2 regions of the Lysinibacillus sp. Ag94 genome follow, and region 1 is predicted to be linked to the other one. Evidence: a T-box and tRNA genes for the amino acid it is inferred to sense, from the RefSeq annotation. Region 1 holds a T-box; the other holds one or more tRNA genes.
What was found. The T-box of region 1 lies ahead of tyrS (tyrosine--tRNA ligase). A T-box ahead of a tRNA ligase gene usually reads a tRNA of that ligase, here a tRNA-Tyr.
Positions count from the first base shown of each region.

Region 2: it has a tRNA-Tyr gene. The T-box ahead of tyrS (tyrosine--tRNA ligase) is inferred to sense a tRNA for this amino acid. The anticodon was not compared.

Region 1 covers NZ_CP096780.1:3,639,381-3,648,164, reverse strand. Annotated here, with positions in the region: gene argB (acetylglutamate kinase) at 1-443, shown strand, start outside; gene MY533_RS17035 (acetylornithine transaminase) at 583-1,713, shown strand; gene MY533_RS17030 (NAD-dependent epimerase/dehydratase family protein) at 2,021-2,902, opposite strand; gene MY533_RS17025 (transglycosylase domain-containing protein) at 2,999-6,124, opposite strand; T-box leader at 6,227-6,430, shown strand; gene tyrS (tyrosine--tRNA ligase) at 6,514-7,782, shown strand; gene MY533_RS17015 (cobalamin-binding protein) at 7,973-8,782, opposite strand.
Region 2 covers NZ_CP096780.1:4,447,438-4,456,221, reverse strand. Annotated here, with positions in the region: rRNA gene rrf (5S ribosomal RNA) at 1-10, shown strand, start outside; gene mbcS (acyl-CoA synthetase MbcS) at 139-1,722, opposite strand; tRNA gene MY533_RS21105 (tRNA-Asn) at 1,991-2,067, shown strand; tRNA gene MY533_RS21100 (tRNA-Glu) at 2,182-2,256, shown strand; tRNA gene MY533_RS21095 (tRNA-Val) at 2,334-2,409, shown strand; tRNA gene MY533_RS21090 (tRNA-Tyr) at 2,423-2,506, shown strand; tRNA gene MY533_RS21085 (tRNA-Gln) at 2,522-2,596, shown strand; tRNA gene MY533_RS21080 (tRNA-Lys) at 2,609-2,681, shown strand; gene rocF (arginase) at 2,857-3,762, shown strand; gene sigW (RNA polymerase sigma factor SigW) at 3,896-4,459, shown strand; gene MY533_RS21065 (anti-sigma factor family protein) at 4,473-5,099, shown strand; gene cdaA (diadenylate cyclase CdaA) at 5,249-6,085, shown strand; gene MY533_RS21055 (CdaR family protein) at 6,078-7,163, shown strand; gene glmM (phosphoglucosamine mutase) at 7,449-8,784, shown strand, end outside.

The DNA of each region.
Region 1 (8,784 bases):
ACGGCTTTGATGGTCAGTTAATTTTAGCAGATTTTCTTGATAAAGATGTATACGGTTTTGTTGGTGAAGTGAAAGCCATCAATACATCTTTGCTAGAAGCAATAATGAGAGCCGGGGTTGTACCGGTTATTGCTTGCGTGGGATCAGATGAACATGGTCAGGCATTAAATATTAATGGAGATACGATAGCAAGTGAAATAGCATTAGCGATAGATGCGGATAGCCTATTACTAGTAACGGATGTAAGTGGTATTCGAATTAATGATGAATATCAACCGAAAGCAACACGCTCCTCTATCAATCAATGGATTGAGGAGGGGCATATCTATGGTGGGATGATACCTAAAGTTCAAGGAGCTATCGAATGCTTAAGTGCAGGTATTCCATCCGTGCAAATTGTTGGAGAATCCTTAGTGGGTACGACGATTTTATCCGGGAGTTGAAGAAAACCCGAATAAGTAAAGTTCCCCTTCATCCTCACCAGTAACAGTCATTCTTCTTTATAGATAGGTGGTATAAAAGGAGCAATATAGTTGTTTAGAAAAAATGATTGTTATAGCAAACTTAGTAGGAGTTGATAAAATGAGTGCTTTATTTGGAAACTATGGCAAGCGCCGCGCCCAAATTGTCAAAGGGCAAGGAACTGTTGTAGAAGATTCGGCTGGGAAAAAATATTTAGATTTTACAAGTGGAATCGCTGTAGTAAGTCTTGGTCATGCACATCCTGCAATCGTGAAGGCTATTCATGATCAAAGTAAAAAACTTTGGCATATTTCTAATTTATTTGATATTCCTGGTCAGGAAAAGGTTGCACAAAAATTAATAGCAGATACACACTTTTCTTATGCATTTTTCTGTAATAGTGGGGCGGAAGCAAATGAAGCGGCCATCAAACTCGCACGCAAGCATACCGGAAAAAATCATATTATTACTTTTGAAAAATCCTTTCATGGGCGAACTTTTGGAGCGATGTCCGCAACAGGTCAGGACAGTGTACATAATGGCTTCGGACCGCTTGTTGAAAAATTTACGATTCTTCCTTTTAATGATGTGGCAGCACTTGAATCAACGATTGACGATTCTGTGGCAGCAATTATGCTTGAAATGATTCAAGGTGAGGGCGGAGTTAATAGTGTATCACCAGAATTTGCTGCAGCAATCGCTAAAGCCTGTGACGACAAAGGAATATTACTAATAATCGATGAAGTTCAAACAGGTATTGGACGAACAGGTACAAGATATGCCTATGAACAAACGATTTTAAAGCCAAATATCGTGACATTGGCAAAAGGGCTAGGTGGAGGATTCCCGGTTGGTGGAATGCTAGGAACAGCCGAGCTATTTGATACATTTAGTCCTGGCACACATGGGACAACATTCGGTGGAAACCCACTTGCGATGAGTGTTGCTGAAACCGTGCTTAATCATGTTTTTGAGCCAGCTTTTTTACAAAATGTGCAGGAGCGATCTTCGTATTTTGTTAAGCAGTTGAAGGTGAATCTACCGTCTACATATACGGTACAAGGCCAAGGCTTACTTCTTGGCATTGGTTGTGGCGATACTGAGGTAGCCTCGTATATAGCTGCAGCAGAGGAAAATGGCTTATTATTAGTAGGGGCGGGACCAAATGTTATTCGTCTACTACCACCATTGACCGTTTCAAAAGAGGAAATAGATGAGGCAATTGCGATTTTAAAAACGATACTGTTATAGTATCTGGACTATTAAAACGATAAAAATGAATCTGCTAGACTTTCTTTGTAAGAAATCTAGCAGATTGTTTTAATGCTTATCAAAAAAGACTTAACATCATAACATGAGGTTGATTTCCGTTTTGGCTGGGCGCTTTGTTGTGGCTACCGCTACGTTACACTACGCTTTCGCACAGAGCAACGCTTCTTCGGGCGCTTCATACTCCAAAGTCTCAGCTAATCCCCAAGGGGTCGCCCGGCCTCTCACTCCAATCAGAATACGTTATAAAAAATGGCATCTGCAACTTTTTGGGTAGTTTAGTAAAATCCTATTGTAGCTCTTTTACTAAAGTTTTCACTAGAGTAGGGAGCCAATCATGAAGGTGACTAAATGTAAAGCCTGCAGCTTCTGCCTTTGTAGTAGACATATACCAATCTGCCGGAACGCCATATGGTGACTGCGACATTTCATCGTTACCTACCAGAGAAATTTTTGCAGACTTTCCAGTCGTTTCTTCAATAAGCCCGAGCAAATCCTTTAACGAAATGGCACCTGCAGCTGTGGCATTATAAGGTCCTTCAATTGGTGTAATGCCAGCAAAATATAAAAATGCAGCTGCTTCGTCATCCGTAATAAAGCTCATCTTTGCTTCGATATTTGGTAATGAAATAGGCTGTTCCTGTAAAACTCGTTCAACATGAAAATGTAAACGGCGTGTATAGTCGTTCTCCCCCATAACAATCGGAAAACGTACAGCGACAACAGGGAATGTGGCTTCTTTGAAAAGTACTGCCTCTGCTTGACGCTTACCCTCTCCATATGAAAAATCTTCACGGTTCCCCATCCGAACTTCATAATCATATGGATTAAAATCTTCTTCTGTTTTGACAATGCCGTCTATTTCGTAGGTTGATAGAGTAGATGTAAAAACGAACTTTTTCGTTTTACTTTCTAAAATTTCACATATTTTATGAGCTTCGTTAGGAGAATAGCAAATATTATCATAGACAATATCCCATGTTGTATTGGATAGTGCCTGTGACAACGAATCGGCATCATCTCGATTAACGATTAGCTGCTTCACCTTTGTGCCAAAAGGATTCCCGCTTTGTCCGCGTGTTAAAATAGTTACGCTATGACCGTTTTGAATAAAGAGTTCAACAAGCTTTTTACCAAAAAAACGAGTGCCTCCTAAAACTAAAATGTTCAATTATTTCCACCCCTTCAAATTAGTAGTCCCCTTTATAATGGCAAAAAAACAGGCATACTACAATTACTTTTAATTGTAGTATGCCGTGTAAGATGATTATTGGGTAGTTGGTGGATTAGTCGGTGGAGTTGGTTTTCCGTTGTCTCCTCCGTTAGAGCCATTCCCGTTATTTGAGCCATTCCCGGTGTTTCCGGAACCATTCCCGTTATTTGAGCCATTGCCGTTATTTCCGGAACCACTGCCGTTATTTGAGCCGTTTCCGTTATTTCCGGAACCACTGCCGTTATTCGAGCCGTTTCCGGTATTTCCAGAACCATTGCCGTTATTCGAGCTGTTGCCGTTGTTTGAGCCGTTGCTGTTACTACCATCTGACCCATTGCCATTTTCCGAACCGTTTCCATTTTGGTTCGGGTCATTACCGTTAGTAGGTGGGGTCGTTGAGGGATCTTTTTCTTCCTTGTCTTTTTCAGGCTGGTTTTCATTCGCACTACCACCAGTAGAAACGACATTAGATTGCGCTGAAGTTAAACCTGTAATATCGACAGCGACAACAACATAGGCTTGACCACTTGCTACTGTCATACTTTGTGATGACTCAAGCACTGATCCGACAAGTGTTTTACCACCGTTTGTTACTTTATATATTCGATAACCGACAACATCATTTGAAGAGCCAGTCCAAGATAATGTATTGCCATTAACTGAAGCGGTTACTGCTGCTGGCGAATTGTGATCTGCTGGGAAATCAACAGCTGATACCGATGAATTCGATAATGTCGAATTTTTTGGTAATAGGCTTGCTGGGTTACCGCCAAGTCTGCCTAACATTCGTTTAATAAATGCTTGATTAATACCTGCGCCACCTGGTTTTACAAATTCTGGTGGTGTGTTAGGGAGTGCATTATACGTTTTACCTTTAATCGTCACAACCTTTGAGGAAGCTAAGCTATCATCTGGCTGCGAAGGTAAAAATACTTTCGCGTTAAACAAATCAGAGCGTACGAGACCAGCATTAGCACATGCTGCTGATGGCGCTAAACCAGAAATACCACAGAATGATGCAGTGACAACGTTTTTCGGTTGCTTAAATCTAGTTTTAGGGGAGATTAATTGTGGATCGACATCATACACAGAATTCATTAATGATCCCCATAGCTTGTTAATTCGCACACTAGGCTGTTGATACGTATTATTAAATGTATACAGTGATTGATTGTTATCATAACCCATCCATACACCAAGAGAAACATTCGGGTTATAGCCAACTAGCCAAACGTCTTTATAATTTTGCGAAGTACCTGTCTTAGCAGCAAAGTCAGCAGAGAATTTAAGTGAATTTCTTGCAACTGTACCTGTTCCTTGTGTTAACACATCTCGTAACATATCTGTAACGATATAAGAAGTTTCAGGACTAAACACTTGTTCAGGTTTAACTTCATGTTTATATATGATATTTCCATTTTGGTCTTCAATTCTATCAATCATATAAGCGTCAATGAATTGACCGCCGTTTGCGAATGTTGCATAGGCATTGGTGTTCTCTTCAACTGTAATACCATCCTTTACTCCCCCAATCCCAGCTGCAAGGTTTGTAAAGTCATCAGGTTGTAAAGTTGAGATCCCCATTTTTACTAAATAATCGGCAGGACGTCTGTTAAGAATATCATAATATAGACGTAAAGCAGATAAGTTTTGTGAACTAGCTAAAGCTTCACGTGCAGGTATAAGTCCTCGTTCATCGTTACTAATATAGTTGCTCGGACTCCAACTGCCAACAGAGAATTTTACGTCGACTAATGGGCTACCTGCACCGATTACACCGTATTCTATTGCAGGTGCATATACGAGTAATGGCTTCATTGTTGAGCCATTTGAGCGTTTTGCCTGTGTAGCATAATTATAATTTTTTAATTCAAAGTCACGACCACCGACAAAGCTTAAAATACGTCCAGTATTATTTTCAATTAAAATACTGCCGACCTGTACGGGCATTTCAGTTTCCACTGCTTCACCTGTTGCAGGATCCTTGTCTTTAACGGTGTATGTATGACCGTAATTTTTGAAGTTTTCCGCTGCTTTTTGCATCGCATCGTACATATCCTTATTTATAGTTGAATAGATGCGATAACCTTTTGAACGGACATCACGATCTGCTAGGATCGTATACTTATCTTTTAATTTTTTTTCATTTTTTAAGCGTTCTGGATCAATACCATCTGCTACCGCTAGTTTTTCAGCAATAATTTCTGTCGCGCGACTTTCGAGCTCATATGTTAGCCATGGGTAGCGATCCTCTGTGCGCATCTCTGGTGAACGGAAGTCAGCGGTAATATCATAAGCGAGTGCTTCTTTATATTGAGCTTCGTTAATGTAACCTGCGTCTTTCATGCGATAAAGTACAGTTTTCATACGGTCAATACCCTGTTGAAGAGCTTCTTTACTTTTAAGTGCACCCGTATTCGTAAAAGGTGTGTAAGTAAAAGGTGCTTGAGGAATTCCAGCTATATACGCTGCTTGAGGAAGCGTTAAATCCTTTGCTTTTACATTGAAAATACCTTCAGCAGCTGTTTCAACCCCTGCAATGTTTCGACCGGAAGAGTTACGACCGTAAGGAATTATGTTTAAATAGGCCTCTAAAATTTCTTCCTTTTTCATAAAGTGCTCTAAACGCATAGCAAGTAAAAGTTCTTTTGCTTTTCGCTCATAAGATACTTCGTTTGTTAATACTTGGTTTTTTATAAGTTGTTGTGTTAGTGTAGAACCACCAGTTTGAGTGGAAGAGTTTGTGACGTCTTGAAGTAGCCCGCGGATGACAGCTTTCGGAACTATTCCGTTATGTTCACGGAAATACTCGTCCTCTGTCGCTAATACCGCATTAATAACATCAGGTGCGATATTGTTTAATGTTGTTGCCCGACGGTCTAAATCTGTACGTAATTTTCCGATATAAATATCATTGGCAAAATAAATCTCACTCGTTGAATCGTAGTTGAAAATTTCATTTCGTAATTCTTGCTTTGAGCGTAGTGGCTCTTCTTTTACAAGTGACGCAAAATAGCCAGCGCCAACTGACCCGGCAAATACAGTACCTACCAATGCAAAGACTAAAAATAGTAAAAATAAGTTCCAGGTAACACTTCCTGAAATACGTAATTTCTTCATCCATTTTTGTTGAATTAATTCATCGATCTTTGCATTGATTTTCTCAATCCAATCTTTCAATGTATCGACCTCCTAAAATCTTGTCTATTATAGCACATATTGATTTAGGTCGAACATAGTTATTGACAATGAAAAAGAATCGTATAGAATAATGCTTATAGTTTTCTAGTGATGAAGAGCTTGCAGTAGTGTCTATATTCCCTGTTTAGAGAGCCAGCGGTTGGTGAAAGCTGGTCATAATGTAGAGACGAATTACGTGCTTGGAGCTTAGACGTGCGCGCCTGCGATAAAGGCGGTTGAATGAAGAGGAAGATGGATGACATCTTCAAGCCGGGTGGTACCGCGTTAGTTATTAACGTCCCTGCATGCAATGTTTTGCGTGTAGGGACTTTTTTGTTTCTAAAATAATTCTCCCTACACAACATATTAAACACTTAGGAGGAATAAAAATGACGAACGAATTATTACAAGACTTAGAATGGCGCGGATTGTTATACCAACAAACTGATGCTGAAGGTATGAAAAAATTATTAGATGATCAATCTGTTTCTTTATACTGTGGTGTTGATCCAACTGCGGATTCTATGCACATTGGGCATATTGTGCCTCTTTTAACGCTACGTCGATTCCAAAAAGCAGGGCACCGTCCGATTTTATTAGTAGGTGGTGCGACTGGTATGATTGGCGATCCATCTGGTCGCTCGGAAGAACGCCAATTACAAACTGTTGAGCAAATTGATAAAAATGTTCAAGGTATCCGTAGTCAATTAGAGCGTATTTTTGACTTTGCAGAAGATGGTAATGGTGCACAATTAGTGAATAACCGTGACTGGATTGGCAATATAAATACGATTGAGTTTTTACGTGATTATGGGAAATTAATTAACGTGAATTACATGTTAGCTAAGGATACGATTGCATCACGCCTTGATACAGGGATTTCATTTACTGAGTTTGCGTATACTTTAATTCAAGGTATTGATTACAATCATTTATACAATCATTACAACTGTCGTATTCAAGTAGGTGGCTCTGACCAGTGGGGGAATATTACAACAGGTTTAGAAGTTATTCGTAAAACACATGAGGAAGAAACGAAAGCTTTTGGTATAACAATTCCTTTAGTAACAAAAGCAGACGGTACGAAATTTGGTAAAACAGCAGGTGGTGCTGTATGGTTAGATAGTAAGAAAACTTCTCCATACGAGTTCTACCAATTCTGGATTAATGCTGCAGATGCTGACGTTGTAAAATACTTAAAAATCTTCACATTCCTTTCTCGTGAAGAAATTGAAGCTTTAGCAGTATCTGTAGAAGAGGAACCACATTTACGTAAGGCGCAAAAAGCACTAGCCGAAGAAATGACTCGCTTAATTCATGGTCAAGAAGCTTTAGACCAAGCAATCCGCATTACAGCTGCTTTATTCTCTGGAGACTTAAAAGCACTTTCTGCTGATGAAATGAAGGATGCGTTTAAAGATGTTCCTTCTATTGAATTGACTAAAGAAGATAAAAACATTGTGGAATTATTAGTGGAAGCGGGTATTTCACCTTCCAAACGTCAAGCTCGTGAAGACGTAACAAATGGTGCGATTAGCGTGAATGGTGAAAAAGTCACTGCATTAGAATATGTAATCGACGGCAAAGATCGTTTAGAAGATGCATTCAGTATTGTTCGTCGCGGCAAGAAAAAATACCATATGGTGAAGTTTGTTTAATTCGAACAAACATGTCAAACATCCCCTCGAAATTTGAGGGGATGTTTCTTTATGTGGCTCTTCTGCAAAACGAGGGGGTGATTTCCGGTGCTTTCCTGGGGCGTCAGATGAGCCAAAGCGGGTAGCCTGGAACGGAAAACACTCTATTTAAAGTGAACAATATTAACAAAGACCTCCTTGATTATTTCTTTTAGCTATCTAAAAAACTAGGAAGCTTTACGTGCTTATATTCTTCGGGGTGGAGCATATTCGCTAGCTTTAATGCACCCTCTATGAGGCGTGGTGATGGGCGACAATAAAGCCATTCCTCCATTACGTGAAGCCGTTTCATTTTAACGGCTTGAAGCTCCTGCACTTGTGCACGCTTTAATAAATTAGCCGGTTGAATCCGCTCAAATGCAACCCCTACCCAAGCCATCATAATATAGTCTGGGTCGCGCCTTACAACATCAGTCCAATCAGTTTGCACGCTTGCTAGTTCTACATCTTGAAACAGATTTTGCCCACCAGCAATGGCACTTATTTCAGTTAGCCAATTTATGTTACCTGGTGTAAAGATAGGGTTTGGCCACCACTCCCAATAGAGGGTTGGTTTTTTAGGAATCGTTTGAGCAACTGTGCGAAGACAATCGATACATTGTAAATATTCCTCAGAAATTTCTTGTGCACGTCCTTCCGCTCCACAGGCTTTACCTAAAGTATGGAGATCCTGTGCGATTTCCTCTAATGAATTAGCATTAAAAACAATATGGGGAATATTTCTAGCTTGTAACGCTTCAATATTTTTTTCCATTCCAGGGACACTTAAGGATGCGAGTACAAGATCAGGCTGCAACGCCTCTAATGCATCCATATCGATTGATAAATCTGGGCCAAGCTGAGGTAAGTTTTTAACTGATAATGGCCAATCCGAAAAATCATCGACTCCAACAAGCTGATCAGTCAGGCCTAAATAAGCAACAAGCTCGGTATTACTAGGACAAATTGATATTAAACGCATCT
Region 2 (8,784 bases), 810 kb from region 1:
GTCGCTAGGCGCAAAAAGTCGCTGCTGATAAACTCAGTAGTGGCTTTTTTTATATGCAAAAGAATAATTAAATACTAGCAATATATATAAAGGAGACATTTCAACCAAGTGAATGGTAAAATGTCTCTTTATTATATTTTATACAGTTGTTGTTGCTGCTCGTAGTTCTATACGACGAATCTTACCAGAAGTTGTTTTTGGTAGCTCATCGATAAAGACAATACTACGAGGATATTTATAAGGCGCTGTTAATGCTTTAACGTGCTCTTGGAGTTCTTTTATTAACACTTCCTCATCACGATCTCTGAAGCTTTCTCGTAAGATGACAAAGGCTTTAACAATATGTCCCCTAATTTCATCTGGAGCTGCGACTACAGCACATTCTTGTACAGCTTCATGTTTATTTAAAGCATCTTCTACTTCAAATGGCCCAATTGTATAGCCTGATGAAATAATGATGTCATCTCCTCGACCTTCAAACCAGAAGTAGCCGTCTTCATCGCATTTGGCTTGGTCTCCAGTAATATACCAATCTCCACGGAAGGCAGCTTGTGTACGTTCAGGCTCACGATAGTACTCCTTAAATAGAGCAGGAGAAGATTTGTGTACTGCAATATCTCCAACTTCTCCAACCGGTACCTCGTTGCCTTCATGATTTATAATACGAACAATATTGCCGGGTGTAGGAACACCCATTGAACCTGGACGTAAATCTATATTTTCAAGTGTGCCGATTAATAAAGTATTTTCTGTTTGTCCATAGCCATCACGAACTTTAAGATTGAAATTTTTCATAAATGTTTCGATGACTGGTCGATTTAATGGTTCACCAGCTGAAACAGCACTGCGTAGAGAAGATAAATTATAGTCTTTTAAATTATCAATCTTCGCCATAATTCGATATTCCGTTGGAGTACAGCACAATACATTAACCTTTTCTTCTTGAAGCAGTTTAAGATATGTTTTTGCATCAAATCCTCCGTGGTATACAAATGCAGTAGCGCCCAGCATAATAGTCGATAAAAATGGGCTCCAAATCCATTTTTGCCACCCTGGAGCTGCTGTAGCCCAAACTAAGTCACCTTCACGTACACAAAGCCATTGTGAAGCGGCCGTTTTAATATGTGCATAACCCCATCCGTGTGAATGAACAACTCCTTTTGGTTTGCCAGTTGTGCCAGATGTATAAGAAAGAAATGCCATATCATCTCTTTTAGTAGCAGCTGCTGTAAATGTATCTGGCTGAGTACTTGCTAAGTCATCTAAAGAGGTCCAATCACCAGTAGCAGTGCCTATAACCAATTTATTATTTAAAGCCTCCACTGAAGAAGTAATACTATCTACCTCACTAGTGAACGCTTCATAGGCTATTACTGCTCTTGCAGAAGAGTGTTCCATACGATATTCTAAATCACTTGCACGTAACATTTCTGAACAAGAAATAGGAACAATCCCAGCCTTTAGACAGCCAAGGAAGACAAAATAAGCTTCAGGCAGACGAGGAATAATAACTAATACGCGATCTCCTTTTTGAAGCCCCTTCTTCGTAAAGGCGTGCGCGTATTGGTTCATTTTTTGAACAAGTTCAACATAGGAAATTGTTTGACGCTCCTGCTGAGTATTTAGCCACCGTATTGCTTGGCGATCACTATCACGAGAAAATTTCTCCAATTCCTCTGTAATATTATAAAATTCCGGTGCAATTAAATCGTTTGTTACCATATGAACATTCCTCCCCTAATCAAATTTGATAGAAAATTCATAAAACTATTTTTATTTTATCAATTGCAATAATATACAGCAAGAATATTCTGTACATGAAATAGAAATATTAGATTTAATAGAGAACTATTACGTTTCTTGTTGCTGCATAGGAAGACTTCGACAAAAAATATAAAAATTTTCACAAAAAGTATTGCATAATTTATAATGCTTGCTATAATAATAAATGTACTTAAGAGGTTTTAAAAACCGAATTGAATAGTATTGTTCCGAAGTAGCTCAGTTGGTAGTAGCACCTGACTGTTAATCAGGTTGTCGCAGGTTCGAGTCCTGCCTTCGGAGCCATTTTTTTGCTCATTTTTAAAGGTGATGTATACATAAAATTTTTTCAAAAAAGTATTGCATCTTACGACGAAAAATGTTATCATAATACTTGTCTTGTTTGAGACATTTGAAAATGGCCCCTTGGTCAAGTGGTTAAGACACCGCCCTTTCACGGCGGTAACACGGGTTCGAATCCCGTAGGGGTCACCATTTTTTAAAGCATTGTAGTAATGCAAAGGCTTAAAAATAAAATAAAAAACTGTAAAGAAATGAACACCTGTTTCTATGGAGGATTAGCTCAGCTGGGAGAGCATCTGCCTTACAAGCAGAGGGTCGGCGGTTCGAGCCCGTCATCCTCCACCATATGTGTTATTTCGGAGGGGTAGCGAAGTGGCTAAACGCGGCGGACTGTAAATCCGCTCCTTAGGGTTCGGCGGTTCGAATCCGTCCCCCTCCACCAGTTTTTTATAATGATTGGGGTATAGCCAAGCGGTAAGGCAACGGATTTTGATTCCGTCATGCCTAGGTTCGAATCCTAGTACCCCAGCCATTTTTATTTTTTGAGCCATTAGCTCAGTTGGTAGAGCATCTGACTTTTAATCAGAGGGTCGAAGGTTCGAGTCCTTCATGGCTCACTTTTATAAATAAAAAAAGTGTAACATTAACTACAGATACTAATCTCTTGCTGAAAACAGCAGGAGATTTTTTTATACTCTCTTTAATTGCATAAATATTCATAAAATTGCGAGGTTGAGCCAAGGAGGATGCAGGCTTTACAATAGTCTTACAATCTAAAGGGGGTATGGAAAAATGAATAAACTAAATGTTTCTATTATTGGTGTACCAACAGATTATGGGCAAACTCGCAGAGGGGTAGATATGGGGCCGAGTGCTATTCGTTACGCAGGCGTTGTAGAGCGCCTAGAGGCAATAGGACATGTAGTACATGATCAAGGGGATATACGTGTTAGTCAAAAACAAGATGGCATTATTGTTGATAAGCAGCTACTTAATTTAGAGGAAGTTATCGATGTAAGTACGTCTTTGGCGAAAAGTGTAAATGAAGCAATTGAACAAAAGGAGTTTCCGCTTGTACTTGGTGGCGACCATAGTATCGCTATTGGCACTCTTGCAGGGCTAGGTGAGCATTATAAAAATTTAGGCGTTATTTGGTTTGATGCGCATGCTGACTTAAACACTCCAGAAACGACGCCATCTGGTAATATACATGGTATGCCATTAGCTATAAGCATTGGACTTGGTCATGAACGGTTAGTGAAAATTCGTAATAATGTACCGAAAATTAAACCTGAAAACGTTATTATTATAGGAGCGCGTTCTGTAGATCCAGGAGAACGTGAATTAATTATCCAGCAAGGAATCAAAGTATATACAATGCATGAAATAGATCGTCTTGGGATGACGCGTGTCATGGAAGATGCTCTAGAATATTTAAGGGGGCGCAATGTAGATGGTTTGCATTTATCACTTGATTTAGACGGTTTAGATCCACTTTATACGCCAGGGGTTGGGACTCCTGTAGCTGGTGGTATTACATATCGAGAAAGCCATTTGGCAATGGAAATGCTTCAGGAATCAGGTTTGCTAACATCTGCTGAATTTGTTGAAGTTAATCCAATTTTAGATGAGAAAAATAGAACTGCCGATGTTGCAGTAGCATTAATGGGCTCTTTATTTGGCGAAACACTAGTTTAAAGAAATTTAACAAAAAATTGTCTATTGCCACAATGTATAAAAATCTTTTGCTATAATTAATAATAAAACGAAACTTTTCTTATCGATAGGTCGTATAGTATAAGACAGTTGTAAAGGTGGAGAAATAAACACAATGGATGCGTTAGTAAACAAGAAAATTAAACAAGTGCTTAAAGGTGATCAAAACGCATTTGCAGATATTGTGAGTCTCTATCAGCACAAACTGTACCAAGTATGCTATAGGATGTTAGGGAACAAGCAAGAATCTGAGGACATTGCACAAGAAGCTTTTGTTCGTGCCTATATGAACTTGCATACTTTTGATCAGAAAAGGAAATTTGCGACGTGGCTTTATCGTATAGCGACAAACCTTTGTATAGACCGTATCCGGAAGAAAAAGCCGGATTACTATTTAGATGCAGAAGTAGCTGGTACAGAAGGACTTGATATGTATTCACAGATCGCAGCAGATGACCAGCTACCTGAAGAACAGATAGAGCAAATGGAACTGCAAGATCGTATTCAATATGAAATTGGACGTTTGCCTGATAAGTACCGTTCAGTTATAGTATTGAAATATATTGAAGAATTATCATTACAGGAAATTAGCGAGATTTTAGATATGCCTCTTGGAACGGTGAAAACGAGGATTCACCGCGGACGTGAAGCATTACGAAAGCAATTAAACAATCTGTAGGAGGGGAAGCGTCATGAATACTTGTCCAGAGCATATAATAGACTATATCCATGATTATTTAGATGGTGACATTAGTCGTGAGCATGAGCAAGAGTTAAAACGACATTTGCATACATGCAGTGATTGTAAACAGTTGATGCAGGAATTAAGTGAAACAATCGCCTTTGTGAAGAGCGCTTCCCACATTACATCACCTCCGCATTTTGAAGAAGCCGTAATGGCTCGTTTACCGAAACCTAAAAGTCGTGTAGGGATGCAAAAGTGGATTCGTCGGCATCCACTCTTTGTGGCAGCAGCAGTTTTTTGTTTATTCATGAGTGCAACTTTACTAGGTAATTTTATGGATGACCGACAGTTCTCCGTGACTAAACAGCCAAACCTAGTTGTTGAAGGCCAAACGGTTATTGTGCCGAAGGGTGAAGTTGTAAAAGGCGACATTATTGTTAAAAATGGTGATTTAATTGTTGAGGGTGAAGTGGATGGCAATGTCACTGTTATTAACGGGCAGTATATGGCATCTTCGGCAGTTGTTTCGGGAAAAATAGAAGAAATTGACGAAGTATTCGAATGGCTGTGGTATACAATTAAAAATTCAGTGAAGTCTGCTGTAACATTCGAGGAGAAACAAGCAACTAAATAACACTCTATACGTCCTAATAGATAGTGCACGTGAGAGGCTGAAAGGTCTACTCTTTTGAGTAGACTTTTTATTTGAAAAAAGTTACATTTGATAAGAATGTGCTATACTTAAATGTGTATGGATTCGCAATGAAAAGTGGGGGATGCCACGTGCAAATTATCGAACATTTCGCTAATTTAACACCTGTGAATATTTTTATTAACTTATTAGATGTACTGCTCGTATGGTACGTTATTTATAAAATTTTAACCCTCATTAAAGGTACAAAGGCTGTCCAATTATTAAAAGGCATTTTCGTCATTATTATTGCGCGCCTTGCTACGGACTTTTTTGGGTTAGAGACGTTAGGTTGGATGTTAAAACAAGTTATCGAATTCGGTTTCTTGGCGATTATTATCATTTTCCAACCTGAAATAAGACGTGGTCTTGAACAAATTGGTAGAGGGAAGTTGTTCCAACGTTCGATTAGTCAAGTTGAAGAAGAACAAACAAGGCTTATTGAGGCAATGAAGAAATCTGTTAGTTATATGGCCAAACGTCGTATAGGGGCGTTAATTTCTATTGAAAAAGAAACAGGTCTAAATGAATATATCGAAACAGGTATAGGTCTAAATGCTGAGATTTCATCTGAATTACTGATCAACATTTTTATACCTAATACACCGTTACATGATGGAGCGGTTATCATGCAAAAAGATAAAATATCGGCAGCGGCTTGTTATTTACCGCTTTCTGAGAGTCCATTTATCTCAAAAGAGCTTGGGACACGTCACCGTGCTGCACTTGGCTTAAGTGAAGTGACAGATGCCATTACTATTGTCGTATCAGAGGAAACCGGTGCCATTAGTATTACACTGAATGGTAATCTACATCGAAATCTTTCTTTAGAAGAATTCGAGGGACTGTTACGTAAAATGTGGTTCGGATCAGCACAGGAATCAAATGCAGCCTCTAAGTTAACTTGGAGGGGGAAAAAGAATGGATAAAATGATGGATAGCCCTTGGGTGTTACGAATTGTTGCGCTAATTTTAGCCTTATTGTTATTTTTCTCCGTCCGTGCTGAATTATCTCCCTCAAATAAAACAATAATGAGTGAGCAAACAGCGGTAATCCGAGATGTACCAGTAGATGTTTTTTATGACGATAAGAACCTCATTGTAACAGGGATACCAAAGACAGTAGATGTTACGATAAAAGGTCCGATGACACTCGTTTTACAGGCTCAAGCGTCGAAGGATTTTTCTGTATTTGCAGATTTGAGTAAATTACTCATAGGTGAGCATAATGTTCGACTACAATACGAAAATATTTCGGAGAAGTTGCAAGTTACATTAGACCCTGCGATTGTAAAGGTTAACATTGAGGAAAAGGTCACACAAGAGTTTCGTGTTGACCCTGAGCTAAATACTCGTTTACTTGAAGAAGGATATATTTTAAATGGCATGAGTGCTAATCCAGCTACGGTGTATATTACAGGTGCCAAAAGTGCAATTGAAAATATTAGCTATGTAAAAGCTACTGTAACGGGTGAACGAGGCTTGAAAGAACCGTTCTCACAAGTAGCGGCAGTGAAAGTACTAGATCGTGATTTAAATAAGTTAGACGTGACGATTGAACCAGAAACTGTGAAGGTAGAAGTAGATATTGGAGCTTACAGTAGAGAGTTGCCTGTTGTGCTGAAGGAAATAGGAAAAGCGGAGAATGGTATTACTGTCAACCAACTAACAATTAGTCCTACAAAGGTGAGAGTATACGGTAGAAAATCTATGATAGATACTTTAACCGCAATACCATTAGAGGTTGATTTATCAAAAATTACGGAATCAAAAACTTATGAATTTGAAGTGAAATTGCCAGAAGGTGTGACAAAAATATCTGACTCAAAAATTAAAGTGAAGGCAGATGTTACGAAGGTAGAGCAGGAAAAAACAACAACGACAACAACGACTACCCCTCCTGCTCCTACACCTACTCCTTCGCCACCTTCAGAGGACACTAGCACTCCTTCTGATAACAGTACGCCACCGCCTACTGATAAAACAGAAGAAGATGTTGATTCTTAAACAATAACTGACTATAATTTTATTTTGATTCAGTAGAGATTTCGTTCTCTATCCGTAAAGGTATTCTTTAACGGGAAGAAGTTACTTAGGCTAAAATCAAAATACCTTATGCTAAAATTTATCTGTGCCTATTTATAAGCCCAGATAAATTACATAGGGGCATAATTACTAGTTACCAGTGAATGAACGAAAATAGACTTTTCCAAAAGTAAGCAGACGAGTGGTCTAGTTGTCAGCATAGACAAGCATGACCGCCGTCTTGCATTGAAGGAGAGAATAATTAAAATGGGTAAATATTTTGGAACAGATGGCGTCCGTGGCGTCGCGAATAGTGAATTAACACCGGAGTTTGCATTTAAACTTGGCCGTGTAGGTGGTTACGTTTTAACGAAGGATGCAACTGACCGTCCAAAGGTTTTAATCGGTCGTGACACACGTATTTCAGGTGAAATGCTTGAAGGTGCACTTGTAGCTGGTCTTTTATCAATCGGCGTAGAGGTAATGCGTCTTGGTGTTATTTCGACACCAGGTGTGGCCTATCTTACTCGAATGATGAGCGCAAATGCAGGCGTTATGATTTCAGCTTCACATAACCCAGTAGCTGACAATGGTATTAAATTTTTCGGTCCTGATGGCTTTAAGCTAACAGATGCGCAAGAAGCTGAAATCGAAGCAATATTAGATGCTCAAGATGATACTTTACCACGTCCAATAGGGGCAGATTTAGGTTCAGTAAGCGACTATTTCGAGGGCGGACAAAAATATATTCAATACTTAAAACAAACAGTGGCTGAAGAATTTGAAGGCATCCACGTAGCATTAGATTGTGCACATGGCGCTACGTCTTCTCTAGCTACACACCTATTTGCAGATTTAGAAGCGGATATCTCAACGATGGGTGCCTCACCAACAGGCTTAAATATTAATGACGGTGTCGGCTCAACACATCCAGATGGATTAGCTAAATTTGTCACAGAAAAGGGTGCTGATGTTGGTTTAGCATTCGATGGCGATGGTGACCGTTTAATCGCAGTAGATGAAAACGGTAAAATTGTTGATGGTGATCAAATTATGTTCATCATTGGTAAGCATTTAAATACAGTTGGTCGCTTGAAAAAGCAAACAATCGTTTCGACGGTAATGAGTAACATGGGCTTCTACAAAGCTGTTGAAGACAACGATATGCATAGTGTACAAACAGCTGTAGGTGATCGTTACGTTGTAGAAGAAATGCGTGCTAATGATTATAATCTTGGTGGCGAGCAATCTGGTCATATTGTTTTCCTAGACTTTAACACAACTGGAGATGGCTTATTAACAGGTATTCAGCTTGTTAATATTATGAAAGCTACAGGTAAAAAACTATCAGAGCTTGCTTCGGAAATGAAAATTTTCCCGCAGCGTTTAGTCAACGTACGTGTAACAGACAAGCATGCTGTGACAGAAAATGCAAAAGTTGCTGCAGTAATTGCTGAAGTAGAAGCAGATATGGCTGGTAACGGACGCGTGTTAGTGCGTCCTTCTGGTACTGAGCCACTTGTACGAGTAATGGTGGAAGCGGCTACAGAAGAAGACTGTGAGCGTTACGTAAAGCGTATAGCAGATGTTGTCCGTGCAGAAA